Regions from separate parts of the Lysinibacillus sp. JNUCC-52 genome, predicted to be linked through region 2. Evidence: riboswitches for the same ligand, from Rfam matches in the RefSeq annotation. Region 2 holds a riboswitch; each other region holds the start of a gene.
What was found. A riboswitch is a leader RNA that binds a small molecule or an ion and turns the genes downstream of it on or off. The one in region 2 is predicted to bind S-adenosylmethionine.
Positions count from the first base shown of each region.

Region 1 (5,140 bases), 1.9 Mb from region 2:
CCCATAGGCTCAATCGTACCAGAAATCATAACAGGTAGTTCTTTCCCAGTGTCTTCAAATGCACGTGATACCCCGAGCGTCCCCGCTTTTACATTGAGCATATCTTGACTCGTTTCAAGAAGCAGTACGTCCGAACCCGCTTCGATTAACGCCTTTGCCTGTACATAAAAGTTTTCTTCCAGTTCATCAAAGGTAATACCGCCAGTTACTGATAATGTTTTCGTCGTTGGCCCCATCGCCCCCGCTACAAAGCGAGGCCATTCTGGAGTAGAAAACTCATCTACTACTTTGCGCGCAATTTCCACCGCACGTTTATTAATTTCTTCCGCCTTAGAGCCAAGATTATATTCATTTAATACAAGAGGCGTACCTCCAAACGTATTTGTACAAATAATATCCGCACCAGCCTCTAAATATTTTCGGTGAACCTTTTCAAGCACATCAGGTCTCGTTAAAACAAGGTTCTCGTTACATCCATCAAGCTCCTCGCCACCAAAATCTTCTGCTGATAAGTTTTCATTTTGAAGCATTGTACCCATTGCGCCATCAAGAATTAATATTCGTTTCTCTAGTTGCTCTTCAATCAAGTGCTTAGCCATCTATACTTACCCCTTTTTTCTGTTCATCCAATTGCTCTATAAATTTCATTAACTCTAGCGTCATATCATAGCGTAAAAACGGTGTAATTAAGTAAATACCATTGAAATACTCTGCAGCTACTTCCACTAACTCTTTAGCAATTGCAATCCCTTCTAATGTTGAACGTTCTTTATCTTCACCACATGCCTTCATACGTGACAGTGCATCGTCCGATAGTTTAATACCTGGTACTTCATGGTGTAAAAATTCAGCGCTCTTATAGCTTGTTACTGGCATAATCCCAATATAAATTGGTGCATCTAAATGCTTCGTCGCCTCATAAATTTCAATAATTTTCTCTTTCGTATAAACAGGTTGAGAAATAAAGTAATCGGCGCCATGTTCAATTTTTTTCTCTAGACGGGCTACCGCTCGATCTAACACACGGACATTCGGATTAAATGCTGCCGCTACAGAAAAGTTTGCTTTTTTACGAAGTGGCTTTCCAGAAAATGAAATACCTTCATTCAACTGTTTAATCAGTTGGATTAGCTCCATAGAAGATACATCATAAACACTTGTTGCACCAGGGAAGTCGCCTACCTTAGTCGGATCTCCAGTAACTGCTAAAATATCATGAATACCAAGTGCATTTAAGCCCATCAAATGCGACTGTAATCCAATTAAATTACGGTCACGACACGTTATATGCGTTAATGGTCGAACACCATGTGTTTCCTTTAATAACGCACCCATTGCCACATTACTAATGCGTGGCGATGCAAGTGAGTTATCTGCCATCATCACTACATCAGCGCCTGCTTCATATAATTTTTTCGCCCCTTGAATAAAGCCATCAATCTCTAAATGCCTTGGTGTATCTAACTCCACGATAACTGAGCGCTCACGTTTCACCTTTTCAAGTAACGGCTCATATGTTGCAGGCTCTGCTTCTCGTACAATCTCCACTTTTTCTGGCTTAGCTAACTTTTCTTCAATAGGTGTTAACTCTTCTAAATATTTTTTCGCTGCCGCAATGTGCTTTGGTGTTGTGCCACAGCAGCCACCTATTAAACGAACACCTTGGTCAACTAGTGCAACCGCTGCTCGACCAAAATAATCTGCTTCTGATTCATATACGACACGCCCATCCTCTAAATCTAGCAATGATGCATTTGGATAGGCAGACATAAATGCTTTTTCAGGAAGTTCAACACCTTCGAATGCTTGAATGGTATGATGCGGACCTAAACGGCAATTTACGCCAACTACATCTGCACCAAGCATCTCAAGCTCGTGCAATGCATAATTTAATGCCATTCCATTTTGTAACACGCCAGGTTCATGCATTGACACCTGCGCAATAATTGGTAGCTTTGTTTTGGCACGTAACATTTTCAACGTTGCGCTTAACTCTTCGAAATCATAATACGTTTCAAGTAAAAGGCCGTCTGGATTGCCTGCAAGTAACACATTAGCTTGCTCTTCAACTGTCGTTAAAATTTCCTCTAACGTAGCATCACTTTTACGAATACCGCGGATACCCCCAATTGTGCCTAACACAAATTGTCCACCATCTGCTGCAGCACGTTTAGCAATCGTGATCGCTGCTTCATTAAACTGCTGCACTCGCGATTCTAAGCCGTAGCGTGCTAATTTAATAGCATTAGCCCCATAAGTATTTGTTTGAATTACATCTGCACCAGCAGCAATATATTCTCTATGAATTTTTTCAATTAATTCTGGTTTCTGTACATTCATTTCTTCATGGCAGTACTCCAAGCCGTAGCCATATAAAACAGTACCAATAGCACCATCTGCAGTTAACACATGTGTTTTTAACTTTTCTAGCAATCCCATAAACGTAAGCCTCACTTTCCTTTTTCCCAAAATATAAAAAGCCTTCTTTTACAAAAAAGAAGGCTTTAACGAATCGTAATTGTTTTTCCTTCTCATCTTCGACCAATAAGGTCTTCTGGATTTAGCACCTGACATGAGTTGGTTGCTGAAGCTTCATTGGGCCAGTCCCTCGGCTTCTCTCGATAAGAATGTAGTATGAATTTTTCAAATAATTAAAAGAATCATATCGTTTACAGGCGATAGAGTCAAGACTATTTCACTTAACAAAGGAGATTTCTCCAGAAAAATACCTATTTTCGTATTTATTTCACTACTATACTAGTTTTTCTGCAAGCTCTTCGCCTATTTTTTTACCATTTTGAATACAAGCACCAATACCTACTCCAAAATAAGAGCAACCTGCTATCGATAAATTGGGATACTTTTCTGCAAGCTCAGCTGTTAAGCCCTTCAATGCTTCATGATGTGCTAAATCGTATTTCGGCATTTGGTCGATCCACTTTGCAACATTAACAACAGTTGGCTTTTCATCAATACCTAAACTTTTCTTCACATCTTCTAATGCGACAGCTGCTAGTTCTTCATCTGTCATCTTTCGTAATTTTTCGTACGCAGGATTAATGCTCTTATAAAACAGTCGTACAAGTAATTTACTATTAGTAGATGTATGCTTCCATTTTCGGCTTGTCCACGTTGCCGCATTGCATTGCACATTTGAATTATGCGATACAATAAAACCCGTTCCATCTGCTGGTAACACTGCATCTGGTACATCAAAGCCTAAGTAAATTGTTATGGCAGAAGCTGTCGTAAACTCTTTAAAGTAACGATCCAATGATGGGTCCTGTAATAAGCTTTGCACCGCATCATTCGGTAGCGCTAATACAACGTGATTAGCCTCAAGCTTTCTATTATTAGCCAAAGTAATTGTATATTGCCCTTCATGTTTCTTTACACTTGTTGTTGCTACACCTTTAATAATTTCTACTTCCGTTAATGTTTCTTCAAGGCGATCAATCAGTGATGATAAGCCTTCTTTAAACGAAATAAATTTTTTATTGGAAGCTTTCATAAATTGTTCGCGATTTGCATCAAACCCCTTAATGATGCTTCCGTAATCATTTTTATAATCAATTAAGTACGGCAGTGTAGAAGCAATTGAAAGTTGATGTAGATCTCCAGAATATACGCCTGCTAATACTGGTGCTATTTGATTTTGTACAAGCTCTTCTCCTAAGTAATACGTTAAAAACTCACCTATTGAGCTTTCTTTAGTAAATCCTTTATTTGGCATCGTTAAGTCCTGTAATGCAATTTGCTTACCAGCGTCTGATACAAGTGTACTCGCTTCAAGAGAAGATAAGCTCATAGGGATACCGAATGTTGAATCTGCTGGTATTGCATGTAATTCGTCATTTGTATAGATATAAGAAACCCCTGTTTCGTTGTACACGAGCTCCTGTTCAAAATTAAGCTCCTGCACTAGCTCCATGACCCCTTTATGCCGAGCAACAATTGAATCAGCACCCGTTTCCATTATAAAACCTTGGTCATACGCAGAGTGAAGCTTTCCACCTAAATAAGCATTTTTTTCAACTAGTACTAGTTTTACATCTATTTTTTTCTCCAATACTTGACGTTGTAAATAATGCATCGTACATAAACCAGTAATTCCGCCACCTAATACAACTATTGTTTCCATGAAGAATCGCCCCTAATTTCTTTATTTATCTCCTATTAGTATAAACTTTTTTCGCAAACATTTACGTTCAACCCATTACAAATTTAGCAAAAATAAAGTACGGGGAATTGTTTGCGTGCCTGGCACCTCAGATACGGCGAATTGTTTGCGTGCCTGACACCTCAGATAACACCTCAGATACACCTCAGAGACGGGAATTGTTTGTGTGCCTGACACCTCAGAGACGGGAATTGTTTGTGTGCCTGACACCTCAGATACGGGAAATTGTTTGTGTGCCTGGCACTCCACAGACAGGCACCTCAAAAAAAAATCCGCTTCACTTTCTGTAAAAGTAAGCAAGAGCACAATATTCATAAGGCTCTTATCCTACCTGCGGAAAGCAAAGCGGATTTTAAATTAAATTTTAATTGAAAGTATTTTAATAAGGTCCTCCCATTAATAATAATTTCAATTAGTTTAAGTTTTGGGCAACACTCGCTAATTTATCTGCAGAATTTGTGACTTCATTAAATGCAAGGCCAAGCTCATTCAGAATGAGTGCCACAGCTTGCACTTCTTTTTCCATACGATCATTTTGACACTTCGCTTGTGTCATGGCATCTAAAATTTTATTAAATTGCCCCTCGGTTTGGGCCATGTTTTCCTCACCTGACGCAACTTCTTCCTGAATATGGCTAAGTGTGAGGGCAAGCTTATCCGTTCGCTCCGTCGTTTTTTCCAATAATTTAGCAACAGATGTAACAGATTCCTTCGTTTGACTTGATAATTTACGAACCTCATCTGCTACAACACTAAAGCCTTTCCCCGCCTCTCCAGCACGAGCTGCTTCAATAGCTGCATTTAAAGCTAATAAATTTGTTTGATTTGCAATGTTTGTTACAACATCCATAATCGATTCCATTTCTTTCGACATATCTGTCAATTGCTTAATATTATCTGTAATATCATCTACCGATTGAATAATATTACACATATTTTTGGATTGATGTTGTAAACGTT
Region 1 covers NZ_CP065546.1:3,283,744-3,288,883, reverse strand. Annotated here, with positions in the region: gene metH (methionine synthase) at 1-599, opposite strand, end outside; gene JNUCC52_RS16275 (bifunctional homocysteine S-methyltransferase/methylenetetrahydrofolate reductase) at 592-2,439, opposite strand; SAM riboswitch class I at 2,529-2,628, opposite strand; gene JNUCC52_RS16270 (protoporphyrinogen oxidase) at 2,753-4,141, opposite strand; gene JNUCC52_RS16265 (globin-coupled sensor protein) at 4,593-5,140, opposite strand, start outside.
Region 1: another riboswitch for S-adenosylmethionine. It lies ahead of JNUCC52_RS16275 (bifunctional homocysteine S-methyltransferase/methylenetetrahydrofolate reductase); the one in region 2 lies ahead of metA (homoserine O-acetyltransferase MetA).

Region 2 (5,140 bases):
CATCTAATTGGTGTGCTAGCGCGTCCAGTAATGCCAGGTATTGAGATTGGCGATAAAGTGATGCCATTATTAACGTTAAAAGTTTTACCGCCATATTTAGCGGGTATTGTTTTAGCAGCACCGATGGCAGCCACGATGTCTACGGTTAATGCACTACTGATGTTAGTTAGTTCAACCGTTGTGAAAGATATTTATTTAAACTATGTGAAGCCAACTGCCAACGACGGGGAGATTAAGCGGGCAAGCTTTATTGTCACTACCGTAATTGGTTTAGCGGTCGTTGTATTTGCGTTAAATCCACCAGATTTACTTGTTTGGCTTAATTTATTTGCATTTGGTGGCCTAGAAGCTGTCTTTATTTGGTCAGTCGTCCTAGGATTATATTGGAAAAAGGCCAACAAATATGGCGCAATTGCTTCCATGATTACGGGCATGACGTTATACATTGTGATTGATCGCTTTTATCCGTCAATCTTTGGTATGCATACAGTGACAATCCCGATAGTAGCTTCATTTATTATCTTTGTTGTTGTAAGCTTACTAACAGCTGACAAATTTAAAGATGAAAAAATATTTATCTAAATACCAAAAACCCACGAGAGATACCTCTCTCGTGGGTTTTTTTATATGAATAACGCTAAAAAAGAAAACCGTTAGCAAGTGGTTGCTAACGGCGTTTATCTTAATAAAATACTTTTTCAAGATTATATTTTGCACGGAAAGTGTTAATAGCATATGTTTCGTAAATTTCACGTTCCATTGGATCATCAATTTCATACACTTCAATTTTGAAAATTTCATCACGATATTTTTTCATTGGTGATACGTTATCTTCAAAATGCTTTTTAATGCGTTGACGAATTTTGCGCGCTTTTCCTACAAATAATAGCTCATTTTTTTCGTTGTAGAATAAGAATATGCCACCTTTTTCGCGAGTGATTTTATGGAAATCAATAAAACCATGGAATGGTGTGATTTCTACATCACCTGGTTTTAATACTTGCTCACGTTGACGAATTACTAAGTCTGGTTTTGGGAGTTCAATTTTAATCAAAATATTTCACGTTCCTCTCTGTTACTAAAGGTATATGTTAACATAATACCTCCATGATTACCATTACGTTTTCTTCTACAAAAATCAATTTACAATGCATGAATGTTTATCGGGTTACAATTGTCATTGGTTTGTCATTTACGAAGGCTAATTGATGAAAAAAATGATATTTAACCAGTAGATACGTAACTCACAAAAGAAATAGATACTTTAATGATAGTGTTCATCAAAAAATAAACTTCCATTCATTTAAATACTAAATATTCTATGTATTATTGAAATTCTTAATTGTTCATGATACAATTCTTTTTAATTAAATAATCTTATCAAGAGAAGCTGAGGGATTTGGCCCTATGACGCTTCAGCAACCTCTAACAATGTTAGAAAGGTGCTAATTCCACCAAAGGATGTTTCCTTTGAGAGATAAGAGTGAACGTGATAATTATCCTTCTCATTCTTGCTCTAATGGAATGAGGGGGATTTTTTAATTTTTAAATAGATAGAGAGAAAAAATTAAAGAAAAGGGGAATACAGCATGCCTATTAATATTCCGAAAAACTTACCAGCTGGAGAACATTTACGTGGGGAAAAAATATTCGTTATGGAAGAAGACCGCGCTAAAACGCAACAAATTCGTCCTTTAAATATTTTAATTTTTAATTTAATGCCAGAAAAAGAAAAAACAGAGCTACAATTACTGCGATTGCTCGGTAATACACCATTACAAGTGAATATTACATTTTTAAATACAGCAACACATGAGTCTAAAAACGTGAGTAAATCACATTTACAGCTATTTTACTCGACATTTAAAGAAATTCGCCATCGCCGCTTTGACGGTATGATTATTACGGGTGCGCCTGTTGAAAAAATGGCATTTGAAGAAGTGAATTATTGGGAAGAAATTTCAGAAATAATGGATTGGTCTGTGAAAAATGTTACGTCCGTAATGCATATATGTTGGGGGGCACAAGCTGCACTATATCACCATTACGGTATCGGTAAATTTGAGCTACCAGAAAAATGTTCTGGCGTCTATTCACATGTAATTACCGATTTAACGGTCGATTTAGTGCGCGGCTTTAGTGACTTATTTACAGCACCACATTCACGCTATACATCGGTTTCCATTGATGAAGTACGTAAGCACCCAGATTTACGCTTACTGTCCTATTCAGAAGATGCTGGCGTCTTTATCGTGCAGTCAAAGGATAATAAGAACATAATGATTACAGGTCACTTAGAATACGACGCGACAACATTAGCTGATGAATATTACCGTGATGTTGAAAAAGGAATTGATATTGCGATTCCTGTTAACTATTTCCCGAATAATAATCCTTCTAATGAGCCGATCAATACATGGCGAGCACATACGCATTTACTATTTTCAAATTGGCTTAACTATTATGTTTATCAGGAAACACCGTACGAATGGGATTTTGTTGATGAGATTGAATACCATATTTAATATGGGACAATTAACATACCGTTTTACAGTTAGAAAAACCACATTTCTCATTAAAAGTGAGAAATGTGGTTTTTGTTGTTAACTTATTGAGATTCGGACGAGTTTGGTTTGGTCGCATCTTGCTGCGCTTTCGATTCTTGTTGTTCTTTTGGAGTTTGCTGCACTTTTGATTCTTGTTGTTCTTTTGAATTTTGCTTGTCTTTTGATTGTTGTTCTTGAGATTCTTGCTGATTACTAGAAGAGCTTTGACTGTCTTCTTTCTTTTTTATTTTGCGAACTTTTGCGACTGTTAGTAACAACAATGGAAGTAAAACAGTTAATAATCCTGAATACAACGGCCAAATATTCTCATTATAATTATTAGAATGGACGATATTCGGGTGAGCAATTTGAGCCAGTGCAACCATACATAATCCAAGTGGTAAAATGAGTGGGCGAGGATCTTTTATTTTAAATATTTGTCCTATGCCAAGTACCGTTGCGTAAAAATAAATAAATGTCCGAATGTAAATGGATATAATCCACATAACAGCCATGATAATTTCCACTCGTTGGAAAAAATTACCTATCGAAATCCTTTGAGCTAGCGCATAGCTTGGAAATGTCTTAATTGATGTATTAGTTGAGCCAAGAACGAGTGTTGAAAGGGTAATAATAAGAATTAAGACAATTCCGCCTAGTAGTGTGCCGATATAATATCCTTTTTGAGCTGCTTTATGTACATTGACTCCAGAAGGGAAAAACATAAGCAACACAGCAAGTGGGAAAGAAAAAACACTCGTAAAGTTTAGCGTACCGACGATTAATGGTTTTGTGTCTGTTTCATAGACTGGCATAATATTTTCTATATTGATTTGAGGGGAAATACAAATAATAAAAATAATAAAAATTAACATAAATATTGGAAATAGTATTTCCACAGAACGTGCAAAAACTTCAATCCCTAAATACGACGCGAAAACGATAATAATCGTAAATAAAACTGCAAAGGTCAGAGTAGGTGTTTCGGGCATCACTTCCGTTTGCATAAAAATTCCGATGAAATATAATAATTCGCCTGCTGAAAAAAAGGTTAAAGACATAAAACAAAGCGATGTCAAAGTACCGATGAATTTGCCAAAAATTTTTCCATTTGCTTCAATAAACGTAAGGTTTGGAGTTTGATTTCCTAATGATACAAAGAGCTTTATTAATAAAATGCTTAATAGTACACCAATAGCCGCTCCAATCCACGCATCCTGGCTGAGTTTTTCTGTAATACTTGCTGGCACAATTAATATAGCTGTTCCAATTGAATAGAGAAGGGTAATGACTGTAAATTGTCTTGCGCTAATGAGTTGTTTATCCATCGTACACTACCCTTTCTTTTCATTTTTTATTGAAAAAGTGTAAGTAACAATTTTCTAAGGGGCGTTAAAATAAATGTAATGAAATCTAAAGGGCTGGGAATGTTCTTTTTTAATCCAATGGCAATATTTAATGCCGCTCCTATGCTTAATATAATAGAAAAGACGATAATTGTTTTTTTTTCGCCTTTTTTCTTTAAATTAGGAATGACACTGTAAGCAATGGCCAAAGAAAATACTACGAAAACAATCGTTATAAACATCGCTAGCTACTCCTTTGAATTGTGCAATAATGAATTTTGGATTGTTCCTAATCCTTGTGTAGCCACATTGACTTCGATATTGACAGCTACCTCGGGATATATTGTAGACCATTCTTTTTTTGTTTTCTCCCATTTTTTAGGATCTTTCCGATGGAGTGCTTCCCCAAAGCCTAATATATCGAGTTTATAATTTTTTTGAATCGTATCTAGTGTTTTTTTCGTTTGTTCTTTTATACGTTCTTCGGTCTTTTTATTAATATAATGAATGCTTTTGTCTTTAGTTAAATTAATGGGACAATTTACTTCGCCAATATTTTGTGTAATATCAATTTTTATTGTTATTTTTGGAATGCCATTTTTAAAAGTTCCCTTAATATTAGATGTCGATTTTGTAATTTCGGTCGACAACTCTCCACCATCAGGGCAAGAAAGAACTTCTACCGTACTTTCAATTTTGTTATTTAAAAAATTATAGTAAATACTTTCCTCTTCGGATAAAATCCCTATCAATTTATCTTCTTTAAAAACAGCTATACCAATATATTTTAAAATAACGGGCGTTGTAATTCTTTCTACATTTGTTTGATCTATTCCTAATTTTGTATCTCCTTCTATTTCAACAACCGATAAAACAGCACTTTTTTCTTTGCTACTAAGGGTATTTAGTAGTTCGTCTGTATTAACAGATAATGTGGAACCCCAAGATTTTTCGGATACCTTAATTGAATTTAACAATTTATTGGCAGGCATTTTTTCAATCGGGGTTAAGACGTTGAGCACTTCTTTTGCTGTTGAATCATGCGTTATGATAACATCAAAATCATTTCGAAATTCATGATCTCTTGCGATAAAGTCTAGTGGTTCGTTTATTCCTTCCTCAGCTAATTTTTCTCCGATAACTACCATTTGTAAATGAGCAAAATAAGGTCTCCGTGGTGTTAAAGTCGTCATTCTTCGAATTGCTTCAAATACACTTTTTCCCTTCGAATTATAAGTGACTACAGGT
Region 2 covers NZ_CP065546.1:453,695-458,834, reverse strand. Annotated here, with positions in the region: gene panF (sodium/pantothenate symporter) at 1-582, shown strand, start outside; gene JNUCC52_RS02450 (nucleotide excision repair endonuclease) at 683-1,054, opposite strand; SAM riboswitch class I at 1,375-1,484, shown strand; gene metA (homoserine O-acetyltransferase MetA) at 1,590-2,525, shown strand; gene JNUCC52_RS02440 (GerAB/ArcD/ProY family transporter) at 2,609-3,874, opposite strand; gene JNUCC52_RS02435 (hypothetical protein) at 3,901-4,134, opposite strand; gene JNUCC52_RS02430 (Ger(x)C family spore germination protein) at 4,141-5,140, opposite strand, start outside.

Region 3 (5,140 bases), 1.4 Mb from region 2:
CAGAAAAGGCGATTGCGCGTGAAGGTGCAGAAAAGTCTCATCAAAAATTACTTTATACACAAATTTTCTGCCAAGAAGCATTTGCAGAAATTGAGAAAGAAGCAAAGGATACAATTCTTGCTTCAGCAGATGGGGACGCTGCACGTATGACATTGTCAGCTTTACGTAAACTAACTCGTAACAACCCTTATAACCTTATTGCTAAAAAACGTGAAGCTTCTGTTAAACTAATCGAAGCAGAAAAATTCATCGTATAATATAATCTTTAACCTAGCTCTTTACTAACGGTAGGAAAAATCAAAGTTTCGAAAAAAGACAACAAGTAAATCAACTTGTTGTCTTTTTTATTGAAAGGGAGGGTGTCAGGCACACAAACAATTAATGCCAAAGTGCCAGGCATGCAAACAATTCTCACTTTGCCAATTAAAACTATCTAAGTAAAAATCCACGAAGACTCCTGCGGGAACGCACGTAATGTAAGACGCAACAGACGGCGCGCTAGCGACGGTTGCGGCTTACATCGTGCCCGCGGAAAGCGAAGTGGAATTTTACGAAATAGGAGCAGACAGAATGCCAGTTGCCCACACTAAAGTGACAGGCACGCAAACAATTTAAGCCAAAGTGACAGGCACGCAAACAATTATGAAATTAACCAATAAATGTTTCTTTTTGGCTCATACTAGTTATGATGGTATACTACAGGAAATGATAGCAGAGGAGCCTATAAATATGATTCAACTTATCCATTATCCTAAATGTACAACTTGTAAAAAAGCACAGAAGTGGTTAAACGACAATGGCGTTTCATACGAAGAGGTACACATTGTTGAACAAGCACCTACGAAAGAGCAAATTAAAAGTTATTGGCAGGCTAGCGGGCAGCCATTAAAGAAATTTTTCAACACATCTGGCATGAAATATCGCGAACTTGGGTTGAAGGATAAACTGGCGGAAATGTCGGAAGATGAACAGCTCACACTACTTGCTTCTGATGGTATGTTAATTAAGCGACCAATCGTTACTGATGGAAAAAAAGTAACGTTAGGATTTAAAGAATCAGATTTTGAACAAGCGTGGAAATAACAGCTTTAATCCTTGTTTTTATGAAAGAAGTATGGCACACTGAAAGTGAATATATTACATATTTATGGAGGGGTTTTTGGCATGAGCACACCTAAAGACTTACGTTACTCTGAAGAACACGAATGGGTAAAATTAGAAGATGGTAAAGTACGTATCGGTATTTCGCATTTTGCACAATCTGAATTAGGAGACATCGTTTTCGTTGAGCTTCCACAAGTTGGCGACGAAATTAAAACTGATGATCCATTTGGCAGCGTAGAATCAGTAAAAACTGTTTCTGAATTATACGCACCGATTTCAGGTACTGTAGTGGAAGTAAATGCAGATCTAGAAGATAGCCCAGAATTCGTAAACGAATCACCATATGAAAAAGCATGGATGATCGTTGTAGAGCCTGCTGATGCTTCAGAGCTTGAAAACCTTATGACTGCAGAACAATACGAAGAAATGATTGCAGAATAATCAAGCCTATAATAGAAAAACGTCGGAGTACATACCGGCGTTTTTTATTATATAACACAGGTATGCAATTGTTTTTTGAGCTGTACAAAGCGTGACTCTTCAAGTAAATGAAAGTCCAAGTAACTCACATAAAATGTTATCCAAATTGCAAAGTGACATATAGAAAATATTGTTAACGTGTAGATCTATGCATAGTGTGGAATCCTATAATTGCAATAAATTGTTGTCGTAGATAACTGCTAAATGGGGGTGGCGTGATGTTCGAAGGGAAATGTTTAATTGTGGAAGGCCGTTCGGATAAGCTTCAAATAGAACCTATTTTGAGTGAAGATGTTACAATACTTTGTACAAATGGTACAATTGGTGTGCATCAATTAGAAGAATTACTCGACCCATATGAGGGCTATGAGCTCTATACATTTTTTGATGCAGATGCATCTGGAGATAAATTACGAGCATTGATGGACAGACATTATCCTGAAGCAGAGCATTTGCGAACGATGCCTACTTATAAAGAAGTAGAAACTACACCGAGGAAAGTGCTTGCAATGATTTTATTGCGTGCGCATTTTTCCATCCATAATGAATATATTTTGTAAGGTTGGTTGAAAAATGGAAGAATGGTCAAAAGAGCAGTGGGAAACAGCAGTAAAATCTGGTGAAAAAACTGCCTTTTATTTATATACACCGATGTGCGGAACGTGTGCAGTTGCATCTAAAATGATGGATATCATAGAACAATTATTGCCACAGTTAAAATTAGGCAAGGCAAATATTAATTTTTTAGAGCAAATAGCTTATGATTTTCAAATCGAAAGTGTACCGTGTTTACTCGTTAGTGATGGTGGATCAGTTAGAGAAAAGGTTTATGCATTTCAATCCGTACCTTTTTTATACGAATTGTTAAAAAAACCAATTGACTGAACTTTGCTAGCATGGTAAAGTAACAACTATATTAAAAACTATTAAATATATCGAACTCTTATAAAGAGCGGCGGAGGGAAGTGCCCTATGAAGCCCGGCAACCATCACAAATGTGAAAAGGTGCCAAATCACTCAAAGATTTTTCTTTGAAAGATGAGAGAACGGTTTAGCGTATAAAGTACGTGACCCCTTCTACTTGTCTGTGAGTGAAGGGGTTTTCTATATGAGAAAAGGAGTTTCGCTATGATACAGCTTCAAAATATTACGAAGAAATACAAAACCGCAAATGGCGAATTAACTGCTGTTAAAGATGTTAATCTTACAATTAACAAAGGTGAAATTTTTGGCATTATTGGCTATAGTGGCGCTGGTAAAAGTACGATGATTCGTTTATTAAACGGTTTAGAAAAGCCGACAACTGGTTCGGTGAAGGTGAATAACCAAGAATTTTCATCTATTAAGGGTCAAAAGTTGCGTGATGCTAGACAAAAGGTAAGTATGATTTTCCAACATTTTAACTTACTTTGGTCAAGAACAGTTGCAGAAAACATTGCATTTCCACTTGAAATTGCAGGTGTAGCTAAAAGTGAGCGAGACGCACGTGTGAAAGAACTTATTGCACTTGTTGGTTTAGAAGGTCGTGACAAATCGTTTCCATCACAACTGTCAGGTGGTCAAAAGCAACGTGTTGGCATAGCACGAGCACTTGCCAATAATCCTGAAGTGCTGTTATGTGATGAAGCTACATCAGCACTGGATCCAGAAACAACGGATGCAATTCTTGATTTGCTTGTCGATATAAACGAACGATTAGGCTTAACAATCGTATTAATTACTCATGAAATGCATGTTATTCGCAAAATCTGTCATCGTGTAGCGGTAATGGAAGCTGGAGAAATTGTTGAACGTGGTGAAGTACTACAAGTGTTCCAAGCACCACAAGCAGCGATCACTAAAAAATTCGTATCACAAATTACCGATACGAAGGAAACGCAGGAGACAGTTGCACAGCTTAGAATGAACTATCCAACAGGACACCTTGTTAAGCTTGTATTTGTTGGTGAAAAAACAGAGCAGCCAGTTATATCACATTTAGTAAAACAGTTTGATGTAGAAGTTAGCATTGTCCATGGTAATATCTCGCAAACGAAAAATGGTGCATACGGTACTCTTATTGTACAAATTGATGGTACAGAGACAAATGTAGCAGCTGCATTAAATTATTTAAATACAGTTGAAGTACAAACGGAGGTGATTGCAAATGCTAACTAGTCTCTTTCCGAATGTCGACTGGGAAAAAATGTGGACAGCCACATATGAAACACTTTATATGACCACTCTATCTACAGTCGTAACATTTATACTTGGTTTAGCCATTGGCATAATCCTCTTTTTAACGAGTCCAAACCAGTTATGGGCCAATAAAATTGTTAACTTTTTAACAGGATCGGTCGTTAATATATTCCGTTCGATACCATTTATCGTGTTAATTATTTTACTTATTCCATTTACGAAGTTTTTACTTGGGACAATCCGAGGAGCAAATGCAGCCCTACCAGCACTTATTATTGGTGCTGCCCCATTCTATGCACGAATGGTACTAATTGCATTACGTGAAATTGATAAAGGTGTTGTTGAAGCAGCACGCTCGATGGGGGCTAAAACGTCCACGATTATATGGAAGGTTCTAATTCCAGAATCATTACCAGCACTTATTTCTGGGATTACTGTAACGGCTGTAGCACTTGTTGGATATACGGCAATGGCTGGTATTATTGGTGCTGGCGGTCTAGGAAACTTAGCCTTTTTAGATGGCTTCCAACGTAATCGCCAAGATGTGACATTAATGGCAACTATTTTGATCTTAGTAGTCGTATTTATCATTCAATGGATTGGCGATATGATTACAACGAAAACAGACAAACGTTAAAAAGGTTAAACCGGTATTTACCGCTAACATATTGTTTGAACAAATAAAGGGAGTGTATACAAATGAAGAAGTTATTAGCAGGATTATTTTTATCAGTACTTGTATTGGCTTTAGCAGCATGTGGTGCTGGTAACAAAGACGAAGCAGGATCAACAACTGGAGATGACAGTGCAAAAACTGAAGATAAAGTAACATTAAAAATTGGTGCTTCTAACACACCTCACGCAGTTATTTTAGAACAAGCAAAACCGATTTTAGCAAAAGAAGGTATTGATTTAAAAATCGAGACGTACCAAGATTATGTATTACCTAACCAAGATTTAGAGTCAAAAACTATTGATGCAAACTATTTCCAACATATTCCTTATCTTGAATTACAAATTAAAGATAATGGCTATGATTTTGTAAATGCAGGTGGCGTACATATCGAGCCAATCGGTATTTACTCTAAAAAATATAAATCACTTGAAGACCTTCCTAAAGGTGCAACAATTTTATTATCGAACTCAGTTTCAGACCATGGCCGTATGTTGTCACTATTAGAAGCAAAAGGCTTAATTAAATTAAAAGATGGTATCGACAAAACAGCAGCAGAAATTAAAGATATTGTAGATAATCCAAAAGACTTTAAATTCGATGCAAATACTGCACCAGAGCTACTTGTGCAAATGTTTGAAAACGAAGAAGGCGATGCAGTACTTATTAACTCTAACTATGCAATTGATAATGGACTAAACCCAA
Region 3 covers NZ_CP065546.1:3,712,323-3,717,462, forward strand. Annotated here, with positions in the region: gene JNUCC52_RS18260 (acyl-CoA dehydrogenase FadE) at 1-257, shown strand, start outside; gene JNUCC52_RS18265 (arsenate reductase family protein) at 730-1,083, shown strand; gene gcvH (glycine cleavage system protein GcvH) at 1,165-1,545, shown strand; gene JNUCC52_RS18275 (toprim domain-containing protein) at 1,803-2,144, shown strand; gene JNUCC52_RS18280 (thioredoxin family protein) at 2,158-2,469, shown strand; SAM riboswitch class I at 2,525-2,629, shown strand; gene JNUCC52_RS18285 (methionine ABC transporter ATP-binding protein) at 2,713-3,741, shown strand; gene JNUCC52_RS18290 (methionine ABC transporter permease) at 3,731-4,399, shown strand; gene JNUCC52_RS18295 (MetQ/NlpA family ABC transporter substrate-binding protein) at 4,462-5,140, shown strand, end outside.
Region 3: another riboswitch for S-adenosylmethionine. It lies ahead of JNUCC52_RS18285 (methionine ABC transporter ATP-binding protein); the one in region 2 lies ahead of metA (homoserine O-acetyltransferase MetA).